4 regions of the Pseudomonas sp. D4-21 genome follow, and region 1 is predicted to be linked to each of the others. Evidence: predicted binding sites of a transcription regulator. Region 1 holds the regulator's gene; each other region holds the start of a gene.
The links. Region 1 encodes sigma-54, which starts transcription at its own class of promoters, with help from an activator protein. Its sites were predicted from a motif close to ANTGGCATNNANNTTGCTNT; they were not measured.

Region 1 (4,703 bases):
TCTGCTCGTCCAGGACAACCTGATACAAAGCGTCGTTACTCGTTGCGCTGCGCAGTCTTTCGCGCACTTCCTTGCGGTCCAGCATGCTGGCGATCTGGCGCAGCAGCTCAAGGTGCGCATCGGTCGCCGCTTCCGGAACCAGCAATACGAACAGCAGGTCGACCGGGGCGCCGTCGATGGCGTCGAAATCTATGGGTGCTTCAAGGTGCAGTAGCGCGCTGATGGGCGACGTACAGCCTTTGAGGCGGCAATGTGGAATGGCGATGCCGTTGCCAAAACCGGTGGAGCCTAGTTTTTCACGGGCGATAAGGGCCTCGAAGACGTCCTGCATTTCCAGATCCGGCACTTCGCGGTGGATCAGGTTGGCAATTTGTTCGAGGGCTTTCTTCTTACTGCCACCCGGCGCGTTCACCTGGGAACGGCCGGGGGTCAGGATGGTTTCTAGTCGGATCATGGATTGGGGGGGTTAACGACCGGTTGCGCCCTGGAGGAGGCTCTGGGTCTTTTCCTTATGCTTTTTGAGTTGGCGATCCAGCTTGTCGGTCAGCAGGTCAATCGCGGCATACATGTCATCATGCTCCGCATTGGCAACCACTTCTCCGCCGGGAATATGCAGTGTGGCTTCGATCTTCTGCTTCAGCTTTTCGACGTTCAGAATGACTTGCACGTTGGTGATCTTGTCGAAATGCCTCTCCAATCGGTCGAGTTTTTCGCCGATGTAGGTGCGCAGGGGTTCGGTCACTTCCAGTTGGTGTCCACTGATGTTGACTTGCATACAGCTTCTCCTTCGTTGCCAGTGCATAAAGCGGCAGGCTGGGTGCCTGCCACTGGAACGCTGTGGCGTGGCCTGTTACATCAACCGCTTGCGTTCGCTCGAAGGTGCGATCCCCAGGGATTCGCGGTATTTGGCGACGGTACGGCGGGCCACCTGAATGCCTTGTGCCTCCAGTAAACCAGCGATCTTGCTGTCACTCAACGGCTTTTTCTGATTTTCCGCCGCGACCAGTTTTTTGATGATCGCGCGGATGGCCGTGGACGAGCATTCGCCGCCTTCGGAGGTGCTGACGTGGCTGGAGAAAAAGTATTTCAATTCATAGATGCCCCGAGGGGTATGCATGAATTTCTGGGTGGTCACCCGTGAAATCGTCGATTCGTGCATGCCCACCGCCTCGGCAATGTCATGCAGGACCAACGGCTTCATCGCTTCGTCGCCATATTCCAGGAAGCCGCGCTGATGCTCGACGATCTGGGTGGCGACTTTCATCAGGGTTTCGTTGCGGCTCTGCAGGCTCTTGATGAACCAGCGCGCTTCCTGCAACTGGTTGCGCATGAAGGTGTTGTCGGCGCTGGTATCGGCGCGTTTGACGAAACCTGCGTACTGGGCGTTGACGCGCAGCTTGGGCATCGACTCCTGGTTGAGCTCCACCAGCCAGCGATCGTTGTGCTTGCGCACGATTACGTCGGGGACGACGTATTCGGGCTCGGTGGATTCGATCTGTGAGCCAGGACGCGGGTTGAGGCTTTGCACCAGCTCGATGACCTGGCGCAGTTCATCTTCCTTGAGCTTCATGCGACGCATCAGTTGGCTGTAGTCGCGTCCGCCCAAAAGGTCGATGTAATCGGTCACCAGGCGCTTGGCTTCGGCCAGCCACGGGGTTTTGGCGGGCAATTGGCGCAGCTGCAGCAACAGGCATTCGCCCAGGTTGCGAGCACCGATGCCGGCGGGTTCGAACTGCTGGATGCGATGCAAGACGGCTTCGATCTCGTCCAGCTCGATGTCGAGCTCGGGGTCGAAGGCTTCGAGGATTTCTTCCAGCGTCTCGTCCAGGTAACCCTGGTTGTTGATGCAATCGATCAGGGTCACGGCGATCAGGCGATCGGTATCGGACATCGGCGCCAGGTTCAATTGCCAGAGCAGATGACTCTGCAAGCTCTCGCCGGCGGACGTGCGGGTAGTGAAATCCCATTCGTCGTCATCGCCGCTCGGCAGGCTGCTGGCGCTGGTCTGATAGACGTCTTCCCAAGCCGTGTCCACGGGCAGGTCGTTGGGAATGCGCTCGTTCCATTCGCCATCCTCAAGGTTGTCCACCGTGGGGGCGGCTTCCTGTTGGTAGGTTGGTTCCTGGATTTCCGGGGTGGTTTTCTGCTCGACATTGTCGGCCAGTGGATCGGTGTTGTCGAAGTCGTCGCCCTCTTCCTGGCGTTCGAGCATCGGATTGGATTCCAGGGCCTCTTGGATTTCCTGTTGCAGGTCCAGGGTCGACAATTGGAGCAGGCGGATGGCCTGTTGCAGCTGCGGTGTCATCGTCAGCTGCTGGCCCATTCTCAAGACTAGCGATGGTTTCATGGCAGGGGCTTAACACCTTATTTGCCGGCGCACATGCGCCATCCACTACAGGGCGCCGGAGCGCCAAACTTAAGCAAATTATATGCCTGAAACTGAAGTGTTTGCCTAGGGGGCGTCTTCAATTAATTGAGAGTGCCCCACGGGTCGTCATCGGACATTCGGCGCCACCCAGGCCTTCGCCTGAGGCTTCGTGGCTTAAAGGCGGAACTCGTGGCCCAGATACACTTCCTTGACCAGCTCGTTGGCCAGGATGGTGGCCGAGTCGCCCTCGGCGATCAACTGGCCGTCGTTGACGATATAGGCGGTCTCGCAGATGTCCAGTGTCTCGCGCACGTTGTGGTCGGTGATCAGCACGCCGATCCCCTTGGCCTTGAGATGATGGATGATCTGCTTGATGTCGCCCACCGAAATCGGGTCTACGCCGGCGAAGGGTTCGTCGAGCAGAATGAATTTCGGCGCGGTAGCCAGGGCGCGGGCAATTTCCACGCGACGACGTTCGCCGCCGGACAGGCTCATGCCCAGGTTGTCGCGAATGTGGCTGATATGGAATTCCTGCAGCAGGCTCTCCAATTCCTGACGGCGGCCGGCCTTGTCGAGCTCCTTGCGGGTCTCGAGGATGGCCATGATGTTGTCGGCCACCGACAGTTTGCGGAAGATCGACGCTTCTTGCGGCAGATAACCGATACCGGCCTTCGCCCGGCCGTGCATCGGCTGGTGGCTGACATCCAGGTCGTCGATCAGTACGCGGCCCTGGTCGGCCTGAACCAGCCCGACGATCATGTAGAAACAGGTTGTCTTGCCCGCGCCGTTGGGGCCGAGCAAGCCAACGATCTGGCCGCTGTCGATGGACAGGCTGACATCGCGCACAACCTGGCGGCTCTTGTAGCTCTTGGCCAGGTGCTGGGCTTTCAGAGTTGCCATTACTGCGCCTTCTGCTCGTCGGTTTTCTTTTTCGGCTGGATCACCATGTCGATCCGCGGACGCTGTTCGGTCACCTTGCTGCCAGTGGCACGGCCGGCGCTGGCCAGCTTCTTGACCGTGTCGTAGACGATCTTCTCGCCTTGGGTCACGTTGTTGTCCTTGTCGACGACCTTGGCGCGGTCGATCAATACAACGCGGTCCTGGGCGGCGTGATACTGGATGGTGACCCCGTAACCCTGCACAGGCTTGGTGTCGCCTGCGGTCTGCAACTGTTCGAAGTACGCCAGGTTGCCCACGGATGTCACTACGTCGATATCGCCGGACTGGGTGCGGGTGATGGTGACGGTATTGCCGGTCACCTTCATCGAGCCCTGGGTAATGATCACGTCACCCTTATAGGTGGCGACACCGTTCTTGTCGTCCAGTTGCGCGTCGTCGGCCTGGATGCGGATAGGCTGGTCGCGGTCGTTGGGAAGGGCCCAGGCGCTCGCGCTTCCCAGTGCAGCGCCCAGACTGAGCAAAATAGGGAGGGTTTTAGCGAGCTTCATACTGTCCTCTTACTTTCGATAGCAGGTGTATCCTGCTTTCCTTCAAATACGCCTTCATTCCCACGCCGGTCGACACGCCGCCAGCGCCGTCGATTCTAACGGGTTGCTCGGTCTGCGCATATTCTCGCTGCGGGAAGACCGTCATGCGACTGCTGGTGATGATGGTCGTACGGTTCTTTTCATCGGTCCGTGCGATGCGCACCGAGTCGATCAGTTCGACTTCGGTGCCGCCGGGATTGACCTCGGCCCGTTCGCTCTGCACGTGCCATGGAAATTCGGTACCCCGGAACATGTTCAGGTCCGGTTTGGTCACCAGCGTGACGTCGCTGGCCTTTACATGATCGACCTTGTCGGCCGTCATTTCGTACTGCACCTTTCCGTCCGGCAGGTATTGCAGGGTATGCGTATTGGTCGCATACCAGTCGATGTCATTTTCCTCGACCTTGGCCGCGGGTTGGTCAAGGAAGCGTTCCGGGCTGATGTTCCAATAGCCCACCGCAGCGAAAATCGCGGCGATGCAGCTGAACACCAGAATGGTGCGAATCTTCTTGCTTAGCATAAATGGCTCACAAGTATGCGGCGTTGGCCGCTTCGAGGTGGCCCTGGGCACGCAGGATCAGTTCACAGAATTCACGGGCTGCACCTTCGCCGCCCCTTGCCGTGGTGACGCCATGGGCGTGCTCGCGCACGAACGCCGCTGCGTTGGCCACTGCCATGCCCAGGCCGACCCGACGGATGACCGGCAGGTCCGGCAGATCGTCGCCCAGGTAGGCGACCTGTTCATAGCTTAGATTGAGTTGGCCAAGGAGCTCGTCCAGAACCACCAGTTTGTCTTCGCGGCCCTGGTAAAGGTGGGGGATGCCCAGGTTCTTCGCCCGCCGTTCGAC
Region 2 (4,703 bases), 580 kb from region 1:
TTTAGGGCGGATCTCGCCTACCAGGTCCGGGCGCGGCAGGTCTGGCGCCTTGCCGTCCAGGGCCCAGTCGGACAAGTTGATGTATTGGACCAGTTTGTTGGCTTCTATCTGGGCGGCGAAAAACGCCTCCACCGTCTCGCCGTTCAGCTTGTAGGTGGGCGCCTGGGCCACGGCGGCGGCAATGACTTCGCGCTCGCGCGGACGGTCCTCTACGGGTTTGCCACTGTCCCATTTGCTCAATGCCACTTGATCTGCGATCAGCAGGCGTTCGCCGATGGCATTGAGCAACGGCGTCAGGGCGTCGGGGGCGTTGCTGGCCTCGGCTGTGGAACACAGCAGTGCGGCAGACAGGGCGAGGCAAATCTTCAAGCGGGAAGTCATTGGCGATCTCGTCTTGTAAGGGAAGCGGCGCACCATCATGCACGCATCCTGCGCCCATAAAAAAGGCCTCCCGAAGGAGGCCTCTCTTTAGTTCACGCCGTGCGTGGCGGCGCTTACTGGATCAGCAGCTGTAGTACAGCTCGTATTCCAGTGGGTGTACGAAGGTGCGAACCTTGATTTCTTCTTCGCTTTTCAGTGCGATGTAAGCGTCGATGAAGTCATCGCTGAATACGCCGCCCTTGGTCAGGAACGCACGGCCCTTGTCCAGCTCTTCCAGGGCTTCTTTCAGGCTGCCACAAACCTGTGGGATTTCCTTGGCCTCTTCAGGCGGCAGGTCATACAGGTTTTTGTCAGCGGCATCGCCAGGGTGGATCTTGTTCTGGATACCGTCCAGGCCGGCCATCATCAGTGCAGCGAAGGCCAGGTATGGGTTGGCAGCCGGATCCGGGAAGCGCGCTTCGATACGGCGGGCTTTTGGGCTGTTAACGTAAGGGATACGGATCGAGGCGGAACGGTTGCGAGCCGAGTAGGCCAGCATGACCGGGGCTTCGAAGCCTGGTACCAGACGCTTGTAGGAGTTGGTCGACGGGTTGGTGAAGCCGTTCAGGGCCTTACCGTGCTTGATGATGCCACCGATGAAGTACAGGGCAGTGTCCGACAGACCGGCATAACCTTCGCCAGCGAAGGTGTTCTTGCCGTCCTTGGAGATCGACATGTGCACGTGCATGCCCGAACCGTTGTCGCCGTACAGAGGCTTCGGCATGAAGGTCGCGGTGCGGCCGTAGGCGTCGGCAACGTTGTGTACGCAGTACTTCAGGGTCTGGACTTCGTCAGCCTTCTTCACCAGTGTGTTGAATTTCACACCGATTTCGTTCTGGCCGGCAGTTGCCACTTCGTGGTGGTGAACTTCGACGGTCTGGCCCATTTCTTCCAGTGCGTTGCACATGGAGGTACGGATTTCGTGGTCGAAGTCGAACGGTGGAACCGGGAAGTAGCCGCCTTTGATACCTGGACGGTGGCCTTTGTTGCCGCCTTCCACGTCCTGGTCGGACATCCACGAACCTTGTTCGGAGAAGATCTTGAACATGGAGCCGGAGATATCGGACTTGAACTTGACCGAGTCAAAGATGAAGAACTCAGGCTCTGGACCGAAGAAAGCGGTGTCGCCGATACCGGTGGACTTCAGGTATTCCTCGGCGCGGTGGGCAATGGCGCGTGGGTCGCGGTCATAACCTTGCATGGTCGAAGGTTCGATGATGTCGCAGACCAGGATCAGGGTCGGCTCTTCGGTGAACGGGTCCAGGACGGCGGTTTCGTCGTCCGGCATCAGGATCATGTCGGAGGCTTCGATGCCTTTCCAGCCGGAGATGGAAGAACCGTCGAACATCTTGCCGATTTCGAAGAATTCGTCGTCCAGCGCATCACGGGCCGGCATGGTCACGTGATGTTGAGTGCCTTTGGTGTCAGTGAAGCGCAGATCAATCCACTTGACGTCATGATCTTTGATGAGTTGAACCGACTTCGACATATGTCCTCCGGGTGGCTTCGGGCGGGTAGTGGAGTGCCCTTAGATATGGGTGATGCCGGCGCGAATACTCTGCCAAGGCAACCTGCCTCACAAGGGAGCAAATTGCATGCCAGTGCCCCACCATGGGTTTTTTGCACCAAATCCACGCTTTTACAGGCGCAAATCAAAGATTGTCAGACAATAACGCACTGCAATGTGGCGCCGTCAATCGATAATGACCCGTTTTGGTGCATGAAAAACCATCTGCACATAAACTGGTTAAACCTTGAGCAATTTCCGCTATAATCCGCGCCCCCTTTTTCGGCTGGCCGTTCGCGCGCTGTTTTCATGAAACTAATCGTAAAAGTCTTCCCCGAGATCACCATCAAGAGCCGCCCGGTACGGATGCGTTTCATCCGCCAGTTGGCCAAGAACATCCGTGCCGTGCTCCGTGACCTGGACCCGGCCGTCGTGGTGAACGGTGTGTGGGACAACCTCGAACTGGAAACCCGCGTCAGCGAACCCAAGCTGCTGAAGGAAATGACCGAGCGCCTGAGCTGCATGCCGGGCATCGCGCATTTCCTGCAAGTTGACGAGTACCCGCTGGGGGACTTCGACGATATCCTCGCCAAGTGCATGCTCCATTATGGTGATGCACTGGCCGGAAAGATCTTTTCGGTCCGCTGCAAGCGCGCCGGCAAGCACCCGTTCAGTTCCATGGACGTGGAACGTTATGTCGGCAGCCAGCTGCGCCGGCAGTGCGGCGCCGCCGGGATTTCGCTGAAAGATCCGCAGGTTGAAGTGCGCATCGAAATTCGCGACCAGCGGTTGTTCGTGATCCACAGCCAGCACGACAGCATCGGCGGTTACCCGTTGGGGTCACTGGAGCAAACGCTGGTGCTGATGTCCGGTGGCTTCGATTCCACCGTCGCCGCTTACCAGATCATGCGTCGCGGCCTGATGAGCCATTTCTGCTTCTTCAACCTCGGCGGGCGCGCCCATGAGCTGGGCGTGATGGAAGTGGCGCACTTCATCTGGAAGAAGTACGGCAGCTCCCAGCGCGTGTTATTTGTGAGCGTGCCGTTCGAAGAAGTCCTGGGCGAGATTCTCGGCAAAGTCGATAACAGTCATATGGGCGTCATTTTGAAGCGTATGATGTTGCGTGCCGCGACGAGCATCGCCGACCGGCTGCACATCGACGCGCTGGTGACCGGCGAGGCGATTTCCCAGGTATCGAGCCAGACGCTGCCGAACCTGTCGGTAATCGACTGCGTGACCGAGAAACTCGTGCTGCGCCCGCTGATCGCCAGCCACAAGCAGGACATCATCGACACGGCGAACGAGATCGGCACCGCCGATTTCGCCCGGCACATGCCCGAGTACTGCGGGGTCATCTCGGTCAATCCGAAGACGGCGGCCAAGCGCGGGCGCGTGGAGCACGAAGAGAAAGAATTCGACATGGCGGTACTCGAGCGCGCGATCGAGAACGCCAGGCTGGTACCGATCGATCGGGTCATCGACGAATTGGGCCAGGACATCCAGATTGAAGAAGTCGGCGAAGCGCTGGCCGGTCAGATCATCATCGACATCCGTCACCCGGACGATGCTGAGGACGACCCGCTGAGCATCGCCGGCGTCGAGGTACAAACGATGCCGTTCTATGCAGTGAACGCGCGTTTCAAGGAACTGGACCCTACTCGCCAGTACCTGCTGTATTGCGACAAAGGCGTGATGAGTCGCCTGCATGCTCACCATTTGCTCAGTGAGGGGCATGCCAATGTGCGCGTTTATCGACCGAGCTAAGTGCCCGGGGCTGTTTGCCTGTGGCCTGCGTCACCGGCCCCCCGACGCCGCCGACACGCTGTAACTGTCGGACTCTACTGTAAATCGCTGCCACGACCTGTCAGCACACCGAATCCTCTGATCGAGATACACAAGTGATCGAAAATCTACGCAACATCGCCATCATTGCTCACGTTGACCATGGTAAGACCACCCTGGTAGACAAACTCTTGCGTCAATCCGGCACCCTGGAGCGCAACGAGCTCAACGACGAGCGCGTGATGGACTCCAACGACCAGGAAAAAGAGCGCGGTATTACCATCCTGGCGAAAAACACCGCCATCAACTGGAACGGCTACCACATCAACATCGTGGACACCCCGGGCCACGCCGACTTCGGTGGTGAAGTAGAGCGCGTGATGTCGATGGTCGACTCCGTGCTGCTGCTGGTTGACGCCCAGGACGGCCCTATGCCGCAAACCCGTTTCGTGACCAAGAAGGCCTTCGAAGCCGGCCTGCGTCCGATCGTGTGCATCAACAAGGTTGACCGTCCAGGCGCGCGTCCGGACTGGGTTCTGGATCAGATCTTCGACCTGTTCGACAACCTGGGCGCCACCGAAGAACAGCTGGACTTCAAAGTCGTCTACGCCTCGGCCCTGAACGGCATTGCCGGTCTGGACCACACCGACATGGCTGAAGACATGACCCCGCTGTACCAGTCGATCGTCGACAACGTACCTGCACCGGCCGTTGACCGTGACGGTCCGTTCCAGATGCAGATCTCGGCACTGGACTACAACAGCTTCCTGGGTGTGATCGGTGTTGGCCGTATCGCCCGTGGTCGCGTCAAGCCGAACACCCCGGTCGTGGCTATCGGCGCCGACGGCAAGCGCCGCAACGGTCGTATCCTGAAGCTGATGGGTCACCATGGCCTGCACCGCGTTGACGTCGAAGAAGCTGCCGCCGGCGACATCGTCTGCATCAGCGGTATGGACTCGCTGTTCATCTCCGACACCCTGTGCCACCCGGACAC
Region 3 (4,703 bases), 1.2 Mb from region 1:
AGCGCGCTCTGGAAAAAAACAAAGGGCCTAATATTCCTGCCTCGATGTAAGTCTTTGGCGGTAGAAAAACCCATGTCGTATACACAACAAAAGGCGTCGGAAAAAACCGGCGAACCTTGTGAGCAATGACAAATTCCAGACAAAAAAATGCCCGGCGAACCGGGCATTTTTTTTGCGCGTTGCTTACAGGTTGTAACCACGCTCGTTGTGCTGGGCCAAGTCCAGGCCCACGGCTTCTTCTTCCTCGGAGACACGCAGGCCCATGACGGCGTCCAGTACCTTGAGAATGATGAAGGTCACGACCGCGGTATAGATCACGGTGAAACCCACGCCTTTGAATTGAATCCACACTTGTGCGCCGATATCGGTCACAGTGCCGAAGCCACCCAGTGCCGGTGCAGCGAATACACCGGTCAGGATCGCCCCGAGGATACCGCCGATGCCATGTACGCCGAAGGCATCCAGGGAGTCGTCATAGCCGAGCTTGCGCTTGAGGGTGGTGGCGCAGAAGAAGCACACCACGCCCGCCGCCAGGCCGATGACCAAGGCGCCCATCGGGCCCACGGTGCCGGCAGCCGGGGTGATTGCAACCAGGCCGGCCACCACGCCCGAGGCAATGCCCAGCGCGCTTGGCTTGCCGTGGGTGATCCACTCGGCAAACATCCAGCCCAGTGCCGCGGCAGCCGTGGCGATCTGGGTGACCAGCATCGCCATGCCGGCAGTGCCGTTGGCCGCGACGGCGGAGCCGGCGTTGAAGCCGAACCAGCCTACCCACAGCATGGCCGCGCCCATCAGGGTATAACCCAGGTTATGCGGTGCCATTGGGGTGGTCGGGAAACCTTTGCGCTTGCCCAATACCAGACAGGCTACGAGACCGGCGATACCGGCGTTGATATGCACCACGGTGCCGCCGGCGAAGTCCAGCACGCCCCAATCCCACATCAGGCCGCCGTTGCCGGACCAGACCATGTGCGCAATCGGCGCATACACCAGGGTGAACCACACGCCCATGAAGATCAGCATGGCGGAGAATTTCATCCGCTCGGCAAAGGCACCGACGATCAGCGCTGGGGTGATGATGGCGAAGGTCATCTGGAAAGTGATGAACACCGCTTCTGGAAACAATGCAGCCGGACCGGTCAGGCTGGCCGGGGTGACGCCCGCCAGGAATGCCTTGCCCAGGCCGCCGATGAAGGAATTGAAGTTGACGACGCCCTGTTCCATGCCAGTGGTGTCGAATGCGATGCTGTAGCCGTAGATGACCCACAGGACGCTGATCAGACCGGTGATGGCGAAGCACTGCATCATCACCGAAAGAATGTTTTTCGACCGAACCATGCCGCCGTAGAACAGCGCAAGGCCAGGGATGGTCATGAACAGGACAAGAATCGTGGCAGTCAACATCCAGGCAGTGTCGCCGGAGTTGAGGACTGGGGCTGCCGCTTCTTCCGCCATGGCCAGGCCAGGCATTACGAAGGACAACAGGGCTCCTAGCCCTGCGAATTTACGCAGAGTCATATTGTTTTCTCCTGGGGCGTTGGGTTTGACGGCTTAGATAGCGTCGGTATCGGTTTCGCCGGTACGGATGCGAATGGCCTGTTCCAGATTGACCACGAAGATCTTTCCGTCACCAATCTTGCCGGTGTTGGCGGCCTTGGTAATCGCCTCGATGACCCGATCAAGATCCTTGTCGTCGATGGCGACATCGATCTTCACCTTGGGCAGGAAGTCGACCACGTATTCCGCGCCGCGATACAGCTCGGTATGGCCTTTCTGCCGACCGAAGCCTTTGACTTCAGTAACGGTAATGCCCTGCACGCCGATTTCGGACAGCGACTCGCGTACGTCGTCCAGCTTGAACGGCTTGATGATGGCAGTGACTAGCTTCATGAAACTCTCTCCCGAATTGGTGGACTTGCCCCAGGAAAACAAACCCGACTCAAGTCTAAGCGCAGTGCCTGGCTTTGTAACGCGTCGTCGGCCCAAGTTGCCCGACCGGTGCCAGCTGACTACTCCTGACGAAACTCCCCGCTCCGCCTGCTGCACTGCATTCGTCACAGCGACTGCATCAGTGCATGGGTCACCAGCCACTAAGCAGAAAGCTTGCCATCTGTACCCAACCCCCCTGATTTCAACCCTTTACCCGTTGCGCCGGCCTGCGCCGAACCACGAACCGCAGCGATACGCACAACAACGGTGCGGTGATGCCCGGGGCCGTGCGCGAAAAGCGTGCAACCCGAGCCGCGAATTGACTATAGACACTGCGTGATACACTGCCCGCCATTGTTTCCAGGACACCTGACATGCTCGCGCCCAAAGACCTCCTCGACGCCCTGAGCGGCCACGCCTCTCGCCTGTTGAGCGGCGACACGCCACTCCCCAAGAATGAAATCGAAAGCCAGTTCAAGGCCCTGCTGCAAAGCGGGTTCAGCAAGCTGGACCTGGTCAGCCGGGAAGAATTCGACAGCCAGATGGTCGTGCTGGCCCGGACCCGGGCACGGCTGGAGAGCCTGGAAGCCAAGGTGGCCGAGCTGGAGGCGCGACTCGACCCCAAGGACGAGTGAGCACCTCTTGCCAGGGATGCGGCGTTAAGCGCGTGATTTGTCCCAGGCCCACCAGATCATCCAAAGCGCCGGCAGGGGCTCGCCGCCTGTAACGGCAATTGAAAAACAACCGCCTGAATGGCGGTTGTTCATTCATGCCCCCACTGGCGCAACATCCTGCGAAAATTTGCCCCTTCAATTGCCCCGCCCTCTCAGTTTCCCCGGACTAGTCTTCAAGAGCCGCAGGATGCGGCTCTCCATCAGTCAAGGAACGCTTCATGTCGCTCGCCATCGTCCACAGCCGCGCCCAAGTGGGGGTCGAAGCCCCTGCCGTTACCGTTGAGGTTCATCTGGCCAACGGCTTGCCGTCACTGACGATGGTCGGCCTGCCGGAGGCGGCGGTGAAGGAGAGCAAGGACCGGGTGCGCAGCGCGATCATCAATTCGGGGCTCAATTTCCCGGCGCGGCGCATCACCCTGAACCTGGCGCCAGCGGATCTCCCCAAGGACGGAGGCCGGTTCGACCTGGCGATTGCCTTGGGAATCCTGTCGGCCAGCGTGCAGGTGCCGACCTTGATGCTGGACGACGTGGAGTGCCTCGGCGAACTGGCATTGTCCGGCGCCGTGAGACCGGTACGCGGCGTGCTCCCCGCGGCGCTGGCGGCACGCAAGGCTGGACGCATGCTGTTGGTACCCCGGGCCAACGCCGAGGAAGCTTGCCTGGCGTCGGGGCTGAAGGTGATCGCCGTGGACCATCTGCTCGAAGCAGTGGCGCATTTCAACGGCCACGCCCCAGTCGAGCCTTTTGTGTCCAACGGGCTGCTCTCGGCCAGCAAGCCCTATCCCGACCTCAGCGAAGTACAAGGTCAAGCCGGAGCCAAGCGCGCCTTGCTGATCGCGGCAGCGGGAGCTCACAACCTGTTGTTCAGTGGCCCACCCGGTACGGGCAAGACGCTGCTGGCGAGTCGTTTGCCGGGGTTGCTGCCACCGCTGGCCGAAAGCGAGGCCCTGGAGGTCGCGGCTATACAGTCGGTTGCCAGTTGCGTGCCCTTGAGCCATTGGCCGCAACGGCCGTTCCGCCAGCCACACCATTCGGCGTCCGGCCCTGCCCTGGTGGGTGGAGGCTCCAAGCCGCAACCGGGGGAAATCACCCTCGCCCACCACGGCGTGCTGTTCCTGGACGAGCTTCCAGAGTTTGATCGCAAGGTATTGGAAGTCCTGAGGGAGCCCTTGGAGTCGGGGCATATCGTGGTTTCGCGCGCCCGCGATCGCGTGCGCTTCCCGGCCCGCTTCCAGTTGGTAGCGGCCATGAACCCCTGCCCCTGTGGATACCTTGGCGAGCCCAGCGGCCGCTGCTCGTGCACACCGGACATGGTGCAGCGCTATCGCAACAAGCTGTCCGGCCCCTTGCTCGACCGCATCGACCTGCACCTGACCGTGGCGCGGGAAGCCACGGCGCTCAATCCCAAAGGCGAACCGGGGGACGACACCGCCACCGCGGCCGAGCGGGTGGCCGAAGCCCGGGAACGCCAGCAAACCCGCCAAGGCTGTGCCAACGCATTCCTCGATCTACCGGGGCTGCGCCGCCATTGCAAACTGTCCTCGACCGACGAGGCGTGGCTGGAAACCGCCTGCGAACGACTGTCCCTGTCGCTGCGAGCCGCCCACCGCTTGCTGAAGGTCGCCCGCACGCTGGCCGACCTTCAGCAGTTGGAACGGATCAGCCGCGAGCACTTGGCCGAAGCCCTGCAATACCGGCCCGCAACGCCATGAAACAGGTCACGGCTTGCTCAGGTCCACCAGCGGTGTGTCTCGCACCTCGGCCTTTCGATCGCCCTGGATGTCATCGATGCGCTTGAGGGCTTTGTCCACGGCCCCCTTGTCCGCCAGAAGACTGTAGTGGATCTGGAACTGCTTGCGCTCTTTCGGTGCGATGCTGGGCACCAGGCCCAGCGGACGCTGGTAGCGGCGGTTATAGGAAAAACTGGTACCTGGCTCCAAGCCGGTCACGTAGCCCTGGCCTTGGGTATCGGTGTTTTTCCACAGGGAAAACACCGGAAGCGTCCCGGTATTGAAGCCCACGGAAACGCCGAGGCTACCGGCCTTGTTGTGCAGGACGGTCAGCGTATCGCCCTTGGCGTCGGCGTAAGGCACGACGTTG
Region 4 (4,703 bases), 1.9 Mb from region 1:
CTTGGGCAAACGTCCGGAACTGCGCCTGGAGATCGAGGGTACCGCCGCCCAGAGCAGCGACGGCCCACTGCTCGCCGCCCAGCGCCTGGAACGCGAATATCAGTACAACTACTACAAGATACTGCAGCGCCGGGGCGATAAAGTCCCGGCCAAGGCTTCCCTGTTGCAAGTACCGGAAGACGAAAAAGCCCCGCTGCTGGAAGGTATCTACCGCACCCGCCTGAAGACCCAGCCACCGGCTGAATGGACGCAACTGGACAAACAGGCCCGCATCGACAAGCTCCGTGAAGGCGTCATCAAGTTCTGGAGCGGCAGTGATGTACTGTTGCGCGAACTGGGCCAGGAGCGGGCCAGCAGCATCAAGGATTTCCTCGTGGACAAGGGCAAGCTGGCCGATGACCGCGTGTACTTCATTGACGCCAGCCTGGGCCAGGCCGAAAAGGACGGCACCGTCATTACGCCAATGCATCTGGATGCGGAGTGAAATGAAGTATTGGTACGGATTCAGCCTGAGTCTGCTGCTATTGGCAGCCGGCCAGGCCACAGCCGCCAATACGTTGCGCTGTGGCAGCCATTTGATCAGCATCGGTGATCGTACGAGCGAGGTGCTGCAAAAATGTGGACAGCCTGCAGCGCGTGATGATCTGGGCTACAAACGCAGCGTCAACCGCCGGGAGGAGTATCCGGTGGAGGAATGGACTTACGGACCCCGTAGCGGGATGTACCAGTACTTGCGCTTCGAGAGGAATCGGCTGGTGGAGATTACCAGCAAGCGTGGGCGGTGATTGGTTGGGCTATTCCAGCGTATCTGCAGCGACAGTGCCTGCGCCTTCGCGAGCAGGCTCGCTCCCACAGGGGCCGGGTTGTTTCTGGAAGAATGCGGTCAAATGTGGGAGCGAGCCTGCTCGCGAAAGGGACTACCCGGTTTCCCTGACTGGCTCACATTCTCTCCTTCCCAGAATAGAACAGGCCCCCGGCACGAATGCCGGGGGCCTGTAATGGCCACGTCCATGTGGCCTTTCGCATGAACTCCAAAGCATCGGCAAGCGTAAAACACAGCCCGCTTGCCGCGCCTTCTCCCGTCCAGGCGAGAAGCCTTGCCTTACTCGGATTTCAGGCCATCGGCCGACACATCACGTACCCCTTTGATTTTCTTGGCGATCGCGACGGCGGTGTCTTTCTGGGCATCGCTCAACACAGCGGTCGAAGACAGGGACACGACGCCCTTGTTGGTTTCAACCTTGATGTCGGAGCCTGGAATGCCTTTCTCGGTCACCAGGTCGGCCTTGACCTTGGTGGTGATCCAGGTATCGGAAACGTCTTCCTTAGCCTCTGTCACTTCGCCCGCAGCCAGCATCATCGGGGCCTGAGTTGCTTGAGTGGTCTCGGCGAAAGCGCTAGCCATGGTCAGGGTCAGTGCAGTGGCAGCAGCGGCAGTGATAGCGAACTTCTTCATACGAGTAACTCCTGTTTTTCTCAGAAACTGCCGAAATTGCATCGCGGCAGGTTGTCAGGAGTAGTGCGAAGGCTGTGCCAGTTTTGAAACGATGTGAAATTCGTTATAAATCAATAAGTTAAGCGAAGCGGTTATTTTCATAATCATGCAAATTGCATGACCGAGGGATTTGGTACATGCAACATGCGGGTTTTGCCGGATTGCTAAGCTCATGAATTACCGAGGTTATTTCGATATTGGAGATTTACCTCCGCTAAATGACAAAGCCCCGCTGATGCGGGGCTTTGGTTAGTCTCGCAACAACTGTCAACCCGCTGCCGCGCCAGCCGCTGCTGTGCAACCGCCCGCAGGCAAGAACTCTTCCGCAACGTTAGAAGTACATGTCCAGGCACCTGTGCCGGCACGGCTGAGAATGATCGTCTTGCCTATGATGGAGGCAGGTGCCTCTTTGATAGTGCAAGTGATGCTGGCCGTCCCAGCGGCCGCGTCACCCCCAATGGTCATCGTGCAGTTATTGCTCGACGCCGGTACGCCCGTGTTGGCAGCGGTTGGCGTTGTACCTTTATTCAGAAGGTCTTCAACCGGCACCTTCAATGAAGAAGCTTCCGCCAGCCCGACCGTCACCTTCGCCCGCGCCTGGTACTTCGAGTACTGCGGCAACGCAAACGTCGCCAGGATCCCAATGATCGCCACCACGATCAGCAGCTCGATCAGTGTAAAACCCTTTAGCTTATTCATAGACATCTCCCGTGCATGAGTCGAAATCTCATGACCTGAAACGGTCATTGCAGGGCACATGCCAACCCTGGAAGCCCCGCCAGCCCAGGCTTTCCCTGCCGCATGAGATCAACCTCCTACCCCAACAGCCGCACTATCTGACGCTTTTTGTCACCTCTGCTCGCTGGTCAGCCACCGATGCTTGACTAGGCTATAAATCATGAACAGTCCGCGTCCGGTATCCCCATGAATGACATCGCCCTCAGCGGCCTGGCCAAGCAATTGGTGTTGGCTGAACTGATCACCGAACAAAGCGCGCAGCATGCTTTTCAACAGGCCCAGCGCAACCGAGTGCCCCTGGTCAGCTACCTGGTGCAAAACAAACTGATCCAGAGCCGCCAGGTGGCGGAAATCGCCTCCGAGCATTTTGGTATCGCCCTGCTGGACCTCAACAGCCTAGACAAAGACAACCAGCCCGCCGGCCTGGTCAGCGAGAAACTGGTGCGCCAGCATCACGTGCTGCCGCTGTGGCGGCGCGGCAACAAGCTCTATGTGGGCATTTCCGACCCCACCAATCACCAAGCCATCAACGACATCCAGTTCAGCACCGGCCTGACCACCGAAGCCATCCTGGTGGAAGACGACAAGCTCAGCGATGCCATTGAAAAATTCTTCGAATCCAGCAGCACCGGCCTGGAGGGCATGGCCGACGTCGATCTCGACGGCCTGGACATCGAGTCGATCGACGACCGCAAGCAGGACACAATCGCGGGGCAGGACGGCGACGATGCGCCGGTCGTGCGTTTCGTCAACAAGATGCTGCTGGACGCGATCAAGGGCGGCTCTTCCGACCTGCACTTCGAGCCTTATGAGAAAACCTACCGGGTGCGGGTGCGTACCGACGGCATGCTGCGGGAGGTCGCCAAGCCTCCTATCCAGCTAGCCAACCGCATTGCCGCGCGCTTGAAAGTCATGGCGAGCCTGGACATTTCCGAGCGACGCAAACCCCAGGACGGTCGACTGAAGATGCGCCTGTCGAAGACCAAGTCCATCGACTTCCGGGTCAATACCCTGCCCACGCTGTGGGGGGAAAAAGTGGTGATCCGGATCCTCGATCCCTCCAGCGCGCAAATGGGCATCGATGCCCTGGGCTATGAGCCGGAACAGAAAGACCTGTACATGACAGCCTTGAAGCAACCACAAGGGTTGATCCTGGTGACCGGGCCGACCGGCTCGGGCAAGACCGTGTCGCTCTACACCGGCCTGAACATCCTCAACACCGTGGATATCAATATCTCCACGGCGGAGGACCCGGTGGAAATCAATATGGAAGGCATCAACCAGGTCAACGTGAACCCGCGCCAGGGCTTGGATTTCGCCCATGCCCTGCGCTCGTTCCTGCGTCAGGACCCGGACGTGATCATGGTCGGCGAGATCCGTGACCTGGAAACCGCCGAAATCGCCATCAAGGCCGCCCAGACCGGGCATCTGGTGCTGTCCACCCTACACACCAACAGCGCCGCCGAAACACTGATCCGCCTGCAGAACATGGGCATCCCCGGCTTCAACATTGCCACGGCGGTCCACCTGATCATCGCCCAGCGCCTGGCGCGCAAGCTGTGCGCACAGTGCAAGAGAGCCATCGAGATTCCCGAGGAAACCCTGCTTAAAGAGGGTTTCCCCCGGGAACGCATCGGCTCATTCACGATCTATGAGCCGGTCGGTTGCGAACAGTGCAACAGCGGTTACAAAGGTCGCGTGGGGGTATACGAAGTGGTGAAGAACACGCCAGAGCTGCAACGATTGATCATGGCCGAGGGCAACTCCCTGGAAATCGACCTGCAGATGCGCAAGGACGGCTTTAACGACTTGCGCACCTCGGGGCTGTTCAAAGTGATGCAAGGCATCACCAGCCTCGAAGAAATCAACCGGGTCACCAAGGATTGAACATGGCGGTCAAGGCAGTAAAAACCGACGTCTACACGTGGGAAGGCAAAGACCGCAAAGGCACGAAAATGTCCGGCGAACTGACCGGCCAAAGCCCGGCACTGGTCAAGGCACAGTTGCGCAAGCAGGGCATCAACCCGGGCAAGGTTCGCAAAAAGTCCACCTCGATATTCAGCAAGGGCAAGCGCATCAAGCCGTTGGACATCGCCCTGTTCACCCGCCAGATGGCGACGATGCTCAAGGCCGGGGTGCCGCTGTTGCAGGCGTTCGATATCATTGGCGAGGGCTTCGACAACCCGAATATGCGCAAGTTGGTGGACGAGGTGAAGCAGGAGGTCGCCGCCGGAAACAGTTTCGCCGCCTCGCTGCGCAAATGCCCCCAGTATTTTGACGAGTTGTACTGCAACCTGGTAGATGCCGGTGAGCAGGCCGGTGCCCTGGACACGCTGCTGGACCGCGTCGCGACCTACAAGGAAAAAAGCGAGGCCCTCAAGGCCAAGATCAAGAAAGCCATGACCTATCCTGCCGCGGTGATCGCCGTTGCCGCCGTGGTCACAAGCATCCTGCTGATCAAGGTCGTGCC

Region 2: glnA (type I glutamate--ammonia ligase) is a predicted target of sigma-54. The motif match lies at 2,004-2,023, and genes of this name have one in related genera.
Region 3: glnK (P-II family nitrogen regulator) is a predicted target of sigma-54. The motif match lies at 2,092-2,111, and genes of this name have one in related genera.
Region 4: J3Q04_RS21295 (pilin) is a predicted target of sigma-54. The motif match lies at 2,241-2,260, and genes of this name have one in related genera.

What each region holds. Positions count from the first base shown of each region.
Region 1 is NZ_CP071664.1:996,798-1,001,500, forward strand. Features, by position in the region: gene ptsN (PTS IIA-like nitrogen regulatory protein PtsN) at 1-454, opposite strand, end outside; gene hpf (ribosome hibernation-promoting factor, HPF/YfiA family) at 467-775, opposite strand; gene J3Q04_RS04330 (RNA polymerase factor sigma-54) at 851-2,347, opposite strand; gene lptB (LPS export ABC transporter ATP-binding protein) at 2,543-3,268, opposite strand; gene lptA (lipopolysaccharide transport periplasmic protein LptA) at 3,268-3,816, opposite strand; gene lptC (LPS export ABC transporter periplasmic protein LptC) at 3,803-4,375, opposite strand; gene J3Q04_RS04350 (KdsC family phosphatase) at 4,383-4,703, opposite strand, start outside.
Region 2 is NZ_CP071664.1:421,720-426,422, forward strand. Features, by position in the region: gene J3Q04_RS01965 (chorismate mutase) at 1-381, opposite strand, end outside; gene glnA (type I glutamate--ammonia ligase) at 503-1,909, opposite strand; gene thiI (tRNA uracil 4-sulfurtransferase ThiI) at 2,237-3,691, shown strand; gene typA (translational GTPase TypA) at 3,826-4,703, shown strand, end outside.
Region 3 is NZ_CP071664.1:5,420,370-5,425,072, forward strand. Features, by position in the region: gene J3Q04_RS24600 (ammonium transporter) at 184-1,518, opposite strand; gene glnK (P-II family nitrogen regulator) at 1,552-1,890, opposite strand; gene J3Q04_RS24610 (accessory factor UbiK family protein) at 2,304-2,564, shown strand; gene J3Q04_RS24615 (YifB family Mg chelatase-like AAA ATPase) at 2,822-4,315, shown strand; gene J3Q04_RS24620 (aldose 1-epimerase family protein) at 4,322-4,703, opposite strand, start outside.
Region 4 is NZ_CP071664.1:4,735,344-4,740,046, forward strand. Features, by position in the region: gene J3Q04_RS21280 (DUF748 domain-containing protein) at 1-484, shown strand, start outside; gene J3Q04_RS21285 (DUF2845 domain-containing protein) at 486-785, shown strand; gene J3Q04_RS21290 (BON domain-containing protein) at 1,103-1,456, opposite strand; gene J3Q04_RS21295 (pilin) at 1,763-2,194, opposite strand; gene pilB (type IV-A pilus assembly ATPase PilB) at 2,420-4,120, shown strand; gene J3Q04_RS21305 (type II secretion system F family protein) at 4,123-4,703, shown strand, end outside.